Regions from separate parts of the Brenneria nigrifluens DSM 30175 genome, predicted to be linked through region 4. Evidence: predicted binding sites of a transcription regulator. Region 4 holds the regulator's gene; each other region holds the start of a gene.

Region 1 (3,147 bases), 270 kb from region 4:
CGCCGCCGGTGGGCTACGGCCACTATCTGCGGGTGATGGCGGCCGAACGGCCGGATTCGCGGGCGCCGCAGGCGGCGTTCGACGCCTGGGCCGCCGCGGTGCTGGAGGCCTTCGGCCGGTTCCAACTGCTCTGCGCCCTGCGTCGCGGGACCTGGGGCGTGGAAGGATTGAACGCGCGTATCGCCGAACTGCTGTTTGACGCCGGGCTGCTGGGCGCGTGGCGCAACTGGTATCCGGGACGGCCGGTGCTGGTGACCCGCAATGATTACGGACAGAAACTGATGAACGGCGATATCGGCATCGCGCTGGAGGTGCCTCAGCGGCTGCCCGACGGCGGGCAAAAGGCGGGCATCCGCGTGGCGTTTCCCGCCGGCGACGGTTCGGGGGCGATCCGCTGGATATTGCCGGGACGTCTGCCGTCGGTGGAGACGGTGTTCGCCATGACGGTGCATAAGTCGCAAGGTTCGGAGTTCGCCCATACCGCGCTGTTGTTGCCGGACAATCTAAGCCCGATTCTGACTCGGGAGCTTATCTATACCGGCATCACCCGCGCCCGCCACTGGTTTAGCCTGGGCGGCGGAGAGCGGCACGATAGGGTATTGACCGACGCGGTGAGCCGGCGGGTATTGCGCTCCGGCGGATTGCTGCTCGATTAGCCGGCCGCGCAACGGCTGCCGGCTTCAGACCAGATCCAACACCAGTATTTTTGAGCGGCGACGATAGTTGTATAGCTCCTGTTTTTTCTTCGGCAGCACTTCCACTTCCGCGAGTAAAAAACCGCGCTCCTGGAACCAGTGAATACTGTGGGTGGTCAGGACGAAAAGTTTTTTCAGCCCTTGCTGACGCGCCTGGGCGGCGATTTTCTGCAGCAGCATATCGCCGCGCGAGGAACTGCGATAGTCCGGATGCACCGCGACACAGGCCATCTCGCCGATGCTCTCTTCCGGGAAAGGGTAGAGCGCGGCGCAGGCGATGGTCAGGTTGTCGCGCACCACGACGGTAAACTTGTCGATCTCCATTTCCAACTGCTCGCGGGAGCGCCTGACCAGAATGCCCTGCTGTTCCAGCGGGCGGATCAGCTCCAGAATGCCGCCGATATCGTTGATAGTGGCGCGGCGTACCTGTTCGGCGCTTTCCATCACGATCTGCGTGCCGATGCCATCGCGGGAAAACAGTTCCTGGAGCAATGCGCCGTCTTCCCGATAGCTGATCAGATGACTGCGGCGTACGCCGCAGCGGCAGGCTTTGACCGCGCCGCGCAAAAATCTGACGGTGCCGGACTGGTAATCCCCTGCCTGCTCCATGGCTTCAATGCGCTGCTGGGCGTCATCCGGGAATAGCTCGGAAATGATCTTGCCGTCTTCATTAATCACCCCCTGCGAAGAGCAGAAGCCGATCATTTTCTCCGCCTTCAGCTTGATCGCCAACTGGGTAGCGACTTCCTCCGAGGTCAGATTAAAGCTCTCCCCGGTGACGGAAACCGCCACCGGGCCGAGCAGAACAATCGCTCCGCTGTCCAACTGGCGGTGCAGGGCATCTTCGTCAATACGGCGGATACGCCCGCTGTGGCAGTAGTCGACGCCGTCGTCCACGCCGAGGGGCTGGGCGATGATAAAGTTTCCGCTGACGACATTAATGTGCGCGCCCTGTAGCGGGGTATTGTTCAGACTCATGGAGAGCCGGGCGGTGATATCCAGTTGCAGCATCCCGGCGGCCTGCTTGACCAGCTCCAGCGTGGTCCGGTCGGTGATGCGGATATTCTTGTGATAGCGTGGTTCGTAGTGATGCGTGGTCAGGTTACTGTCAATCTGGGGGCGCGCGCCGTACACCACCACCAGCTTAATCCCCAGACTATGCAGCAGCCCGATATCGTTAATGATACTGGCGAAGTTTTCATTCTCAATGGCCTCGCCGCCCAGCATAATGACAAAAGTTTTGCCACGGTGGGCATTGATATAGGGAACCGAGTGGCGGAAGCCTTCCACCAGTTCTGTACTACGCTCCTTCACTGTGACTCCTGTTTGCATTTTTATTCGTAATTTCTGTATTTTTATTCTTTATCAGGCAAAACGCAAGGGGTAAGTAACCGGCGAAATAGGGGAGGGATAAATTAAGAATTTCCCCTAACGGGCCTGAAATATAGGGTGCGTAATGCATAAAAATGATTTTTGAATGACATAGGGATGGAGATTGGTTAAAGTTTTCGAAATTTTTAGCGCTCTGTTTTGCGCATTCGCCAACGACACAGTAATCAGATCGGAGTTGCATGTCTTATTCGAATCACAATCTGACTCGGCGGCGCCTGTTGCAAAGCGCCGCGGCAACCTGGCTGTTAAGTGTAAGCGGTATCGGCATGGCCGCCGCCGCGCAGGTGATCGCCGTGCGCGTCTGGCCTTCCTCTTCCTATACCCGCGTCACGCTGGAATCAAATCTTGCGCTCAAGTATAAGCAGTTCACCCTCGGCAACCCGGATCGCATCGTGGTGGATATCGAAAATATCCACCTGAATAGCGTGTTGAAGAGTATCTCCAGCCAGTTTCAGCAGAACGATCCCTTGATTAAAACTGCCCGCATCGGCCAGTTTGATAAAAATACCGTGCGTCTGGTGCTGGAGCTAAAACAGGGGACAGACGCCAAACTGTTTACCCTGAGCCCGGTCGCCGAGTTCCGGCATCGTCTGGTGATGGATCTCTACCCTCTGGCCGGCCGTTATGATAATGCGGAAGATCCGTTGCTGGCGCTGCTGGAGGATTACAACAAGGGCGATCTGGAGCGGACGCTGCCGGCGGAGGCGCCGCAGCAGGGCAAAGCCGGGCGCGACCGTCCTCTGGTGGTTATGCTCGATCCCGGTCACGGCGGCGAAGACCCCGGCGCTATCGGCAAGAATAAAACCCGCGAAAAGGATATCGTACTGCAAATCGCCCGTCGGCTGCGCGCGTTGATCGAACGCGAACCCAAGATGAAAGTGTATATGACGCGCAATGAAGACGTGTTTATTCCGCTGCGCGTGCGGGTGGCCAAAGCGCGCAAGCAGCGGGCCGACCTGTTTATTTCTATTCATGCGGATGCGTTCACCAACCGCGCGGCCAGAGGTTCGTCGGTATTCGCGCTGTCGAAGAAAGGGGCGACCAGCAGCGCCGCAAGCTT
Region 2 (3,147 bases), 1.1 Mb from region 4:
AAGGGTGCTAAGCATGGGCGATGCCGATATGTGCGCATGAAAAACATATTCATCTATTGTTATAAAAAACAGCAAAAACTCTTATTATCCTGAACTTTTTTTACTTTTCTTCACAATAGGGCCTGATTTTGGGGGCGCGGGGAAGGTATTGGCGGCGGTCATCGGGCTGCGAGGGGCGGCCACCGCTGTTGATACGCGGTGGCCCTCGCCTTTACGCCGGGGATTAAGGGATCAACCGCGGCAGAAATGTTGAATCAACTGCGATATCAGCGCCCGCGTGGGTTTGATAAAGGCGGTATCAAGGAATTCGTCCGGCTGATGCGCCTGATCGATGGAGCCGGGTCCCAGCACCAGCGTGGGGCAGAGCTGCTGAATAAACGGCGCTTCGGTACAGTAATTGACCACCTCCGTCGGCGTGCCCAATAATTTTTCCACCACCGACACCAAATGGTGATCCGCCGGGCATTCATAACCGGGGATCGGCGGGTGCAGTTCGGCAATATTCAACCGGCCGGGCCAGCGTTCGCTCACCGGCGCCAGCGCTTCGGACAACAGGCCGTTTAGATCGCCGAGCGTCAGCCCCGGCAGCGGGCGGATATCCATATGCAGTTCGCAGCAGCCGCAGATGCGGTTGGCGGCGTCGCCGCCGTGAATATGGCCGAGATTTATCGTCGGGTAGGGAATATGGAACGCCGGGTTGTGATAGCGCTCCTGCAGGGTATTGCGCAGCACCAGCAGATGGGAGACGGCCTCATGCATCAGCTCGATGGCGTTAACGCCGCGGGAGGGATCGCTGGAGTGCCCGGACTGCCCCTGAATCCGAATGGCGCTGGACATATGGCCCTTGTGGGCGCGCACCGGCTGTAGCGAGGTGGGTTCGCCGATAATGGCGCAGTCCGGTCTGACCTGCGTGGACCCGGCGAAATATTGGGCGCCGGCCATGGTGGTTTCTTCATCGGCGGTGGCGAGCACATAGAGCGGCTTGCTCAGCCGCGCCGGGTCGATATCGCGCAGAGTATCGAGAATAAAGGCGAAAAAGCCTTTCATATCGGCGGTGCCCAGGCCGTACAGCTTATTGTCGTGCTCGGTCAGCGTGAAGGGATCGCGCGTCCAGCGTCCGTCGTCGAACGGCACGGTATCCGTGTGCCCGGCCAGCAATAGTCCCCCTTTGCCTTCGCCTATTCTGGCCAGCATGTTAAATTTATGTTGCGTTCCGGGAACGGGCTGCACTTCGACATGAAAGCCCAAATCGCTGAACCAGCCGGACAGCAGGTTGATTAACGCCTGATTACTTTGATCGAGCGCGCTGTCGGTCGCGCTGATCGACGGCGTGGCGATCAACGCCCGGTATAGCTCAAGAAAAGGGGGTAAATTCATCTTCACTGTTGACAGCCTCTGGTTAGGATAGTATCAATATTCATGCATTTATTTTGAATAAAAATACAATAACGCCAGGCGAAAGGAAACCTCAAGGTCATCCGCGACGAGCAATCGTCATTTCGTCCGGCTTCGCGGGTGAACGGCGTGATGGCGCCGGTGAGCCCTGTAGCCTGGTCCGCAGATAAGTAAGAAGGTACGCAGAATCCCATGCTGAATACGCTGATTGTTGGTGCAAGCGGTTATACCGGCGCCGAACTTGCACTTTACCTGAACCGTCACCCACAGATGAACATAACCGCTTTAGCCGTTTCAGCGCAAAGCGTAGATGCGGGAAAATCAATATCCGATTTGCATCCGCAGCTGAAAGGCATCATTGACTTGCCGGTCCGGCCGTTGACCGATGTCGCTGAAGCCGCCAAAGGCGCGGACGTGGTCTTTCTGGCGACGGATCACAAGGTCAGTCACGATCTGGCGCCCGAGTTTCTGGCCGCGGGTTGCACCGTCTTCGATTTATCAGGCGCGTTTCGCGTTAACGATGCGGAATTTTACCGCCGCTATTATGGTTTTGAACACCAGCACGCCGACTGGCTGGCGCAGGCGGTCTACGGCCTGGCCGAATGGCGGGCCGAGGGCATCAAGCAGGCGCGGCTGATTGCCGTGCCGGGATGTTACCCCACCGCGTCGCAGCTGGCGCTGAAGCCGCTGGTGGACGGCCAGTTGCTGAACGCCGCGCAATGGCCGGTGATTAACGCCGTCAGCGGCGTCAGCGGCGCGGGACGCAAAGCCTCGATGACCAACAGTTTCTGTGAGGTCAGCCTGCAGCCTTACGGCATTTTCAACCATCGCCATGAGCCGGAAATTTCAACCCACCTCGGCACGCCGGTCATCTTTACGCCGCATCTGGGCAACTTCGCCCGTGGTATACTGGCGACCATCACCTGTCGGCTACGGCCGGGCGTCACGCAGCAGGACGTCGCCGAGGCTTATCACAACGCCTACCACGACAAACCGCTGGTGCGCCTGTATGAGAAGGGCGTGCCGGCGTTGAAATCCGTGGTGGGGCTGCCGTTCTGCGATATCGGTTTTTCCGTGCAGGGCGAACACCTGATCGCGGTCGCCGCGGAGGATAATCTGCTGAAAGGCGCGGCGGCGCAGGCCGTACAGTGTATGAATATTCGTTTTGGTTTCCCGGAAACCCAGTCTTTACTTTGATCGCAATTTACCATTCTGAGGCGCGAAGAAAACAATGAATCCGTTAATTATCAAGCTAGGCGGCGTTTTACTGGATAGCGAAGAGGCGCTGGAGCGCCTGTTTGGCGCGCTGGTGGCCTATCGCCGGCAACACCAGCGCCCGCTGTTGATCGTGCACGGCGGCGGCTGCCTGGTTGACGAACTGATGAAAAAACTGTCGTTGCCGGTGGTGAAGAAAAACGGCCTGCGGGTTACGCCGGCCGATCAGATCGACATCATTGTCGGGGCGCTGGCCGGTTCGGCGAATAAAACGCTGCTCTCGTGGGCTAAGAAGCACGGCATCGACGCCGTCGGCCTATGTCTGGCGGACGGCGGCAGCACCAGCGTGACGCAGTTGGATGAGGAGCTGGGATTCGTCGGTAAAGCGCAGGCGGGTTCACCGGCGTTGTTGAATACGCTATTGTCGTCCGGATATTTGCCGGTGGTCAGCTCTATCGGCATTACCGACGGCGGCGACCTGATGAATGTGAACGCCGACCAGGCGGCGACGGCGCTGGCGCAGACGCTGGGGGCGGA
Region 3 (3,147 bases), 240 kb from region 4:
GCCTTTTTACCGGCGGGCGAGCAGGAAAAACAGCTGGTGCTACAACCGGGCGACTTCGTGGTCTTTTTCCCCGGCGAAGTACACAAGCCGCTGTGCGCCGTGGGGGAGCCCGCGCCGGTGCGCAAAGCGGTGGTGAAGATCGACGCGTCGCTGGTGCGCTGACTGTTTTCTCCTCCCCGGCGAAGGCTGTCTCTTATACACAAATCCAAGGAACCTCTAGAGGCCATGTGTATTCTGGTCTTGGGTTCATTCTTGGTTCTTTGTTCTTTGTTTTTTGCTTTTCGTCGGCGTAAGAAATCACGCTGAGGTGGACGACCCCGCGAATGCGCCGCAGGGAAGCGGCGCAAGCCAGTGCCGCGTCGGACAAAAACGCCGGGAGCGTTTTTGAACAGCGCTTGCGCTGGCCCGGTAGGGCGAGTCTCAGGGATGAGACGAGTATTCCGTCACTGGCGGTTCGGGAAAGGGGGCGACCGCCGAAGGCATCGCGTCAGCGACGTGATTTCAGCCACAAGCCCGGGTCCGGAGGGTGGTGGCGCTTGAACCACCCTGCGTCGGGCGCGTGCTGCGACATAGCAGAGAAATGACGGCCTTCTAGCGCACGAAATAGCGCTGAACTCACATATACCGTTAACAGTATATGTGACTAAGAGACAGCCGGCGAAGGGGAGGAGGCCGGGGGGCGCTAATCCTGGCTTAGCGTCGCCACCATCACCGCTTTAATGGTGTGCATGCGGTTTTCCGCCTGATCGAACACGATGCTGTGCGCGGACTCGAACACCTCGTCCGTGACCTCCATTCCGCCCTGTAGTCCGTACTGCTCGGCCATTTGTTTGCCGAGCGTGGTCTGGTCGTCATGGAACGCCGGCAGGCAGTGGAGGAATTTCACCTGGGGATTACCGGTGGCGGCGATCATCGCCATATTCACCTGATAAGGTTTCAGCAGCGTAATGCGCTCCAGCCAGGTCTCCTTGGGTTCGCCCATCGAGACCCACACGTCGCTATAGATATAGTCGACCCCCGCCACGCCCGCGGCGATATCCTCCGTCAGCGTAATGCCGCCGCCGGTCCGTTTTGCCGCCGCCTGACATTCCGCCACCAATCCCGCTTCCGGCCAGCAGGCTTCGGGCGCCACCAGACGCAAATCCAGCCCGGTGAGGGCGGCCGCCTCCAGCATGGTATTGCCCATATTGTTGCGGGCGTCGCCGACGTAGGCGAGCTTTATGGACGACAGCGCCCTGGCGGGTAAATGCTCCTGCATGGTCAGTAGATCCGCCAGCAACTGCGTCGGGTGGAATTCGTCCGTCAGCCCGTTCCACACCGGGACGCCGGCATATTGCGCCAGCGTTTCCACAATCTGCTGGCCGTAGCCGCGATACTGGATGCCGTCGTACATGCGGCCCAAAACGCGCGCGGTATCCTTGATGGACTCCTTATGCCCGATTTGACTGCCGCTTGGCGCCAGGTAGGTCACCTGCGCCCCCTGGTCGTACGCAGCAACTTCGAAAGAGCAACGGGTGCGGGTCGAATCTTTTTCGAAGATGAGTGCGATATTTTTGCCCGACAGGCGGCGAACTTCGGCAGCGTTTTTTTTATCGGTTTTCAACTGCGCCGACAGGGCTAAAAGAGCGGTAATTTCTACTGGCGTAAAATCCATTAATCTTAAAAAATGACGCTTGTAAAACGGGTTCATGAGGCATATCTCCATGCGGCTCAACGCTAAATGTTGAATTAAAATTCACTTTATATGTGTAATTATTCAATTTCAAGTGTCGGCGGCAAACTTTATGGTGGAGACGGGCGCGACGCTGTGGGAGAATGCCGCAATATTACGCCGATTAATGAGGATAGAGGCATGGCCAACCGCGAATTGCTGGAAGAACAACGTGAAGAGACACGCCTGATCATCGAAGAGTTGCTGGATGACGGCAGCGACCCGGAGGCGCTCTATACCATTGAGCACCATTTCTCCGCCGAGAAGTTCGAGGTGCTGGAAAAGGTCGCCGTGGAAGCGTTCAAACTGGGTTATGAAGTGACGGATGCGGAAGAGCTTGAAGTGGAAGACGGGATTTTACTGATGTGCTGCGACGCCATCAGCGAAGTGGCGTTGAACGCGGAGCTGATCGACGCGCAGGTGGAACAGCTTTTGACGCTGGCCGAGCGTTACGGCGTCAACTATGACGGCTGGGGCACCTATTTTGAGGATGGCGAAGACGGTGAAGAGGGGAACGACGAGGATTTTTACGACGAAGATGACGACGGAAAACGTCATTAATCGCCACGTTCCGCCTTATGCAACGCTGCGGGGGGGGAAACCGCCCGCGGTCGTCGGCGGGCCGCGCCTCCTTCCCGGCGCGGTCGCAAAGCCGGCCGCTGATTACAGCACTTTCAGCATGGTCACTTCGCAATCGGTATGGCCGGTATGCCCCATGGAATGGGGAATATGTTCAAACCCCAGTGATTCATACAGCCGGATGGCGCTGGTCAAATGGCCGGTGGTCTCCAGATAGCAGCGGCGAAAACCCCGCCTGCGGGCGAAATCCAGCGCCTGTATGGCCAACTGCCTGGCCAGGCCTTTGCCGCGCAGAACCGGTAAAAAATACATTTTTTGTAGTTCACACACATCTTCATCACCGTCTACCAGTGGGGCGATACCGCCGCCGCCAACGACTTCACCTTCATATTCCAGTACCCAATAGGCGCTGGCCGGCTGATTGTATAGTTCAAACAGGTGGTCCAGGTCGGGGTCGGATACCGTGTAGCCTTTGTCGGCCGTCAAACCGAATTCGGCGGAAACAAGGCGGATAACGCGGGCAATCGCCGCATTGTCTTGTACCGTAATCGGACGAATTCGATAGTTGGCGGGAGTACCGGTTGTCATGATATTTGCTCTTGTCTTTACGGTATCGGGGTTCGCATGAGTGCTGGCGATTGTAATACCATTTAATCCCAATTTGATGCAATGACCGATTGCTGATGTTGGGGGCGGGTTAACCGTAATGGATTGCCGGTAGTGCGTTGGTGGACTGGCGCAAGACGATATGAGCCCGCAGTGATGGCGTTGCATGAAATGGAACGCCGTTATCAGATGGTCAGCGGCGATGTTTTGGCAAAAGTGTCAGGGGGGATGTCGGAGATATGATTATTTTA
Region 4 (3,147 bases):
TTTCCACATAGGCGCATTCGACCACGCCATTTTCCCCTTGTAGCGCCCGGACCAGAGACAGGCCGAATCGAGCGGCCGCCAGCCCCATCGACAAGGTTGCGGATCCGCCGCCTGCTTTCGCTTCAACGACTTCGGTGCCCGCATTCTGGATACGTTTGGTCAGATCCGCCACTTCCTGCTCGCTGAAGCTCACGCCGGGGATTTGCGACAACAGGGGAAGAATGGTCACGCCGGAGTGCCCGCCGATGACGGGGACGTTGACATCTTCCGGTTGCTTGCCTTTGAGTTCGGCAACAAAGGTATTAGAGCGGATGATATCCAGCGTGGTTACGCCGAACAGTTTATTTTTGTCGTAAACGCCGGCCTTCTTAAGCACTTCGGCCGCAATGGCAACGGTCGTATTGACCGGGTTGGTGATAATGCCGATACAGGCTTGCGGACTGGTACGGGCAATTTGCTCAACCAGGTTACGAACGATACCCGCATTGACGTTGAATAAGTCCGAACGGTCCATACCCGGCTTACGGGCGACGCCGGCGGATATCAGCACGATATCCGCGCCGACCAGAGCAGGCGTGGCGTCTTCGCCGCTATAGCCCTTGATTCTGACCGCGGTAGGAATATGGCTCAGATCGACCGCAACGCCCGGGGTTACCGGCGCGATGTCATAGAGAGATAATTCTGAACCTGAAGGAAGCTGGGTTTTGAGGAGGAGCGCAAGGGCCTGACCAATGCCGCCTGCCGCACCAAGAACTGCAACTTTCATCCTAAACTCCTTATTATCGTAAAGTACAAAAATGCCGTTAATTCATTTAGTTATAGAATAAACATCAGAAGAAAAACAAAGCGTATTTACTTACCGTCAGCGAAAATAGTTGCCTAAAGACTGAAAACACCCTATGTCTATAATAATAAACCAAAAAACGCTATTAATTAGAAAGGTAAGTAAAGTTAATGAGCATTTGGACTAATAATGCAGCGCGCATTTATGATCGGTTAACCTGGGAGCGATAGTACACCGATCGAGAGTAGCTAAATAACATCATTTTGATAACATTTAATTCACCTTTATGTGACGTATGACGCATTTTTCAGACACGCCGCAGAGATAGTTTTGTTATGGCGGACTATCCCTTGCCCGCCCCCCTGCGGGCCGCCGCAAGCGGCGATTTTTTGAACCGTCAACAGCGCCGATTGGCGATATAATAGGCAGCATAGTTGCATAAAAATTCACTAATCTGCATAATAACGCCACAGATAACCATATGAATCCGGTGCGGAATGCGTAACTCGACAAAACAGGAAGACTTAGTTAAAGCGTTCAAGGCGCTGCTGAAAGAAGAAAAGTTCAGTTCTCAGAGCGAGATCGTCCAGGCTTTGCAGGAAGACGGATTTGAAAACATCAATCAGTCCAAAGTCTCCCGCATGTTAACCAAGTTTGGCGCCGTGCGTACCCGTAACGCCAAAATGGAAATGGTTTACTGTCTGCCAACCGAACTGGGCGTGCCCACCACCACCAGTCCGCTCAAAAACCTGGTGTTGGACGTCGACTTCAATGATTCCGTGGTGGTTATCCACACCAGTCCCGGCGCGGCGCAGCTGATTGCCCGCCTGCTGGACTCCTTGGGTAAATCAGAAGGGATCCTCGGCACCATCGCCGGCGACGATACCATCTTCACCACCCCAGCCAGAGGATTCAGCGTTAAGCAGCTCTACGAGGCGATTCTGGTATTGTTCGAGCAGGAACTCTAGCCCGACGGCAATAACCGACGGGCAAGGGATAGCCCGCCATACGTAAAGCCGTTATCGCCAGTAACGCCGGCTACCGATGATTACCCGTTCAAAGGGCGGGCAATTCGGCCAGAGGCCAACGCGGGCGCACGCTGATGCCGAGTTCCCGGCTTTCACCCTGTTGCAGGCGAACCGTTCCCGCGTAGGCGATCATCGCGCCATTGTCGGTGCAAAATTCCGGCCGGGCATAAAACACCGCCCCGCCCCGTTTTGCCATCATCTCGCCCAGACGCTGACGCAGCGTACGGTTGGCACTCACCCCGCCCGCCATCACCAGCCTTTTGAACCCCGTTTCATCCAGCGCGCGACGGCATTTAATCGCCAGCGTATCCACCACGGCATCTTCGAAAGCGCGGGCGATGTCCGCCCGGGTTTGTTCATCATCGCCGTTATTGCGGATAGTGTTGGCGGCAGAGGTTTTCAAACCGGAGAAGCTGAAATCCAGCCCGGGGCGATCGGTCATGGGACGCGGGAAGGTAAAACGCGCGGCGTCGCCGGCCTGCGCCATTTTTGACAGCATCGGCCCGCCCGGATAATCCAGCCCCAGCAACTTGGCGGTTTTATCGAACGCTTCGCCCGCGGCATCATCGATTGATTCGCCCAGCAGCCGATACTCGCCAATCCCGGTCACGCTGATAAGCTGCGTATGGCCGCCGGAAACCAGTAACGCCACAAAAGGAAACTCGGGCGGATTGTCTTCCAGCATCGGCGCCAGCAGATGCCCTTCCATATGGTGCACCGCCACCGCCGGCACGTTCCAGGCGAAGGCCAGCGCGCGCCCTACCGTCGCCCCGACCAGCAACGCGCCCGCCAGTCCGGGACCGGCGGTATAGGCCACGCCGTCAATGTCGCCGGCGGTTAAATCCGCTTCACGCAGCGCCGCCTGGATCAGCGGCACCGTTTTACGCACGTGATCGCGCGAAGCCAGTTCGGGAACGACGCCCCCGTAATCGGCGTGGAGTTTTACCTGGCTGTACAACTGATTAGCGAGTAAACCGGCCTGCGTGTCATAGATGGCCACGCCGGTTTCATCACAGGATGTTTCAATACCCAATACGCGCATTGCGGTTCCTACTTTTATTAGGGACAAGCCCGCATTAATATGCGGGAGGTTACTGACAAAGTTGCCTGTAAGCCTGAGATACCCGGGCCTACCGTACCGAGGGGCTATTATGGGACACATCCTTGTGTCCCACCCTGGTGGGCCAGCATAAATGCTGTTCAAATTTGCTCCCGGCAAATTTGTCGGCGGCTTGCGCCGCTACGGCCCCTCGGTACGCTCTCCCTAATAACGAGCTTTGTCGATGTCAATGATCTGCGGCATGCTTCATGCGGCGGATAGTCTACCATAAGCCT

Evidence for each region. The regulator ArgR, encoded in region 4, controls arginine synthesis, uptake and breakdown. The targets are predictions, from matches to a motif close to ANTGAATAAAAATACANT.
Region 1: argA (amino-acid N-acetyltransferase) is a predicted target of ArgR. The motif match lies at 2,042-2,059, and genes of this name have one in related genera.
Region 2: argC (N-acetyl-gamma-glutamyl-phosphate reductase) is a predicted target of ArgR. The motif match lies at 1,430-1,447, and genes of this name have one in related genera.
Region 3: argF (ornithine carbamoyltransferase) is a predicted target of ArgR. The motif match lies at 1,723-1,740, and genes of this name have one in related genera.

The regions. Positions count from the first base shown of each region.
Region 1 covers NZ_CP034036.1:3,759,359-3,762,505, reverse strand. The annotation lists gene recD (exodeoxyribonuclease V subunit alpha) at 1-656, shown strand, start outside; gene argA (amino-acid N-acetyltransferase) at 681-2,027, opposite strand; gene amiC (N-acetylmuramoyl-L-alanine amidase AmiC) at 2,267-3,147, shown strand, end outside.
Region 2 covers NZ_CP034036.1:231,160-234,306, forward strand. The annotation lists gene argE (acetylornithine deacetylase) at 232-1,383, opposite strand; gene argC (N-acetyl-gamma-glutamyl-phosphate reductase) at 1,588-2,592, shown strand; gene argB (acetylglutamate kinase) at 2,627-3,147, shown strand, end outside.
Region 3 covers NZ_CP034036.1:4,276,072-4,279,218, reverse strand. The annotation lists gene EH206_RS20100 (NanQ anomerase/TabA/YiaL family protein) at 1-162, shown strand, start outside; gene argF (ornithine carbamoyltransferase) at 683-1,690, opposite strand; gene rraB (ribonuclease E inhibitor RraB) at 1,853-2,272, shown strand; gene EH206_RS20080 (GNAT family N-acetyltransferase) at 2,375-2,878, opposite strand.
Region 4 covers NZ_CP034036.1:4,031,846-4,034,992, forward strand. The annotation lists gene mdh (malate dehydrogenase) at 1-766, opposite strand, end outside; gene argR (transcriptional regulator ArgR) at 1,282-1,752, shown strand; gene tsaD (tRNA (adenosine(37)-N6)-threonylcarbamoyltransferase complex transferase subunit TsaD) at 1,841-2,854, opposite strand.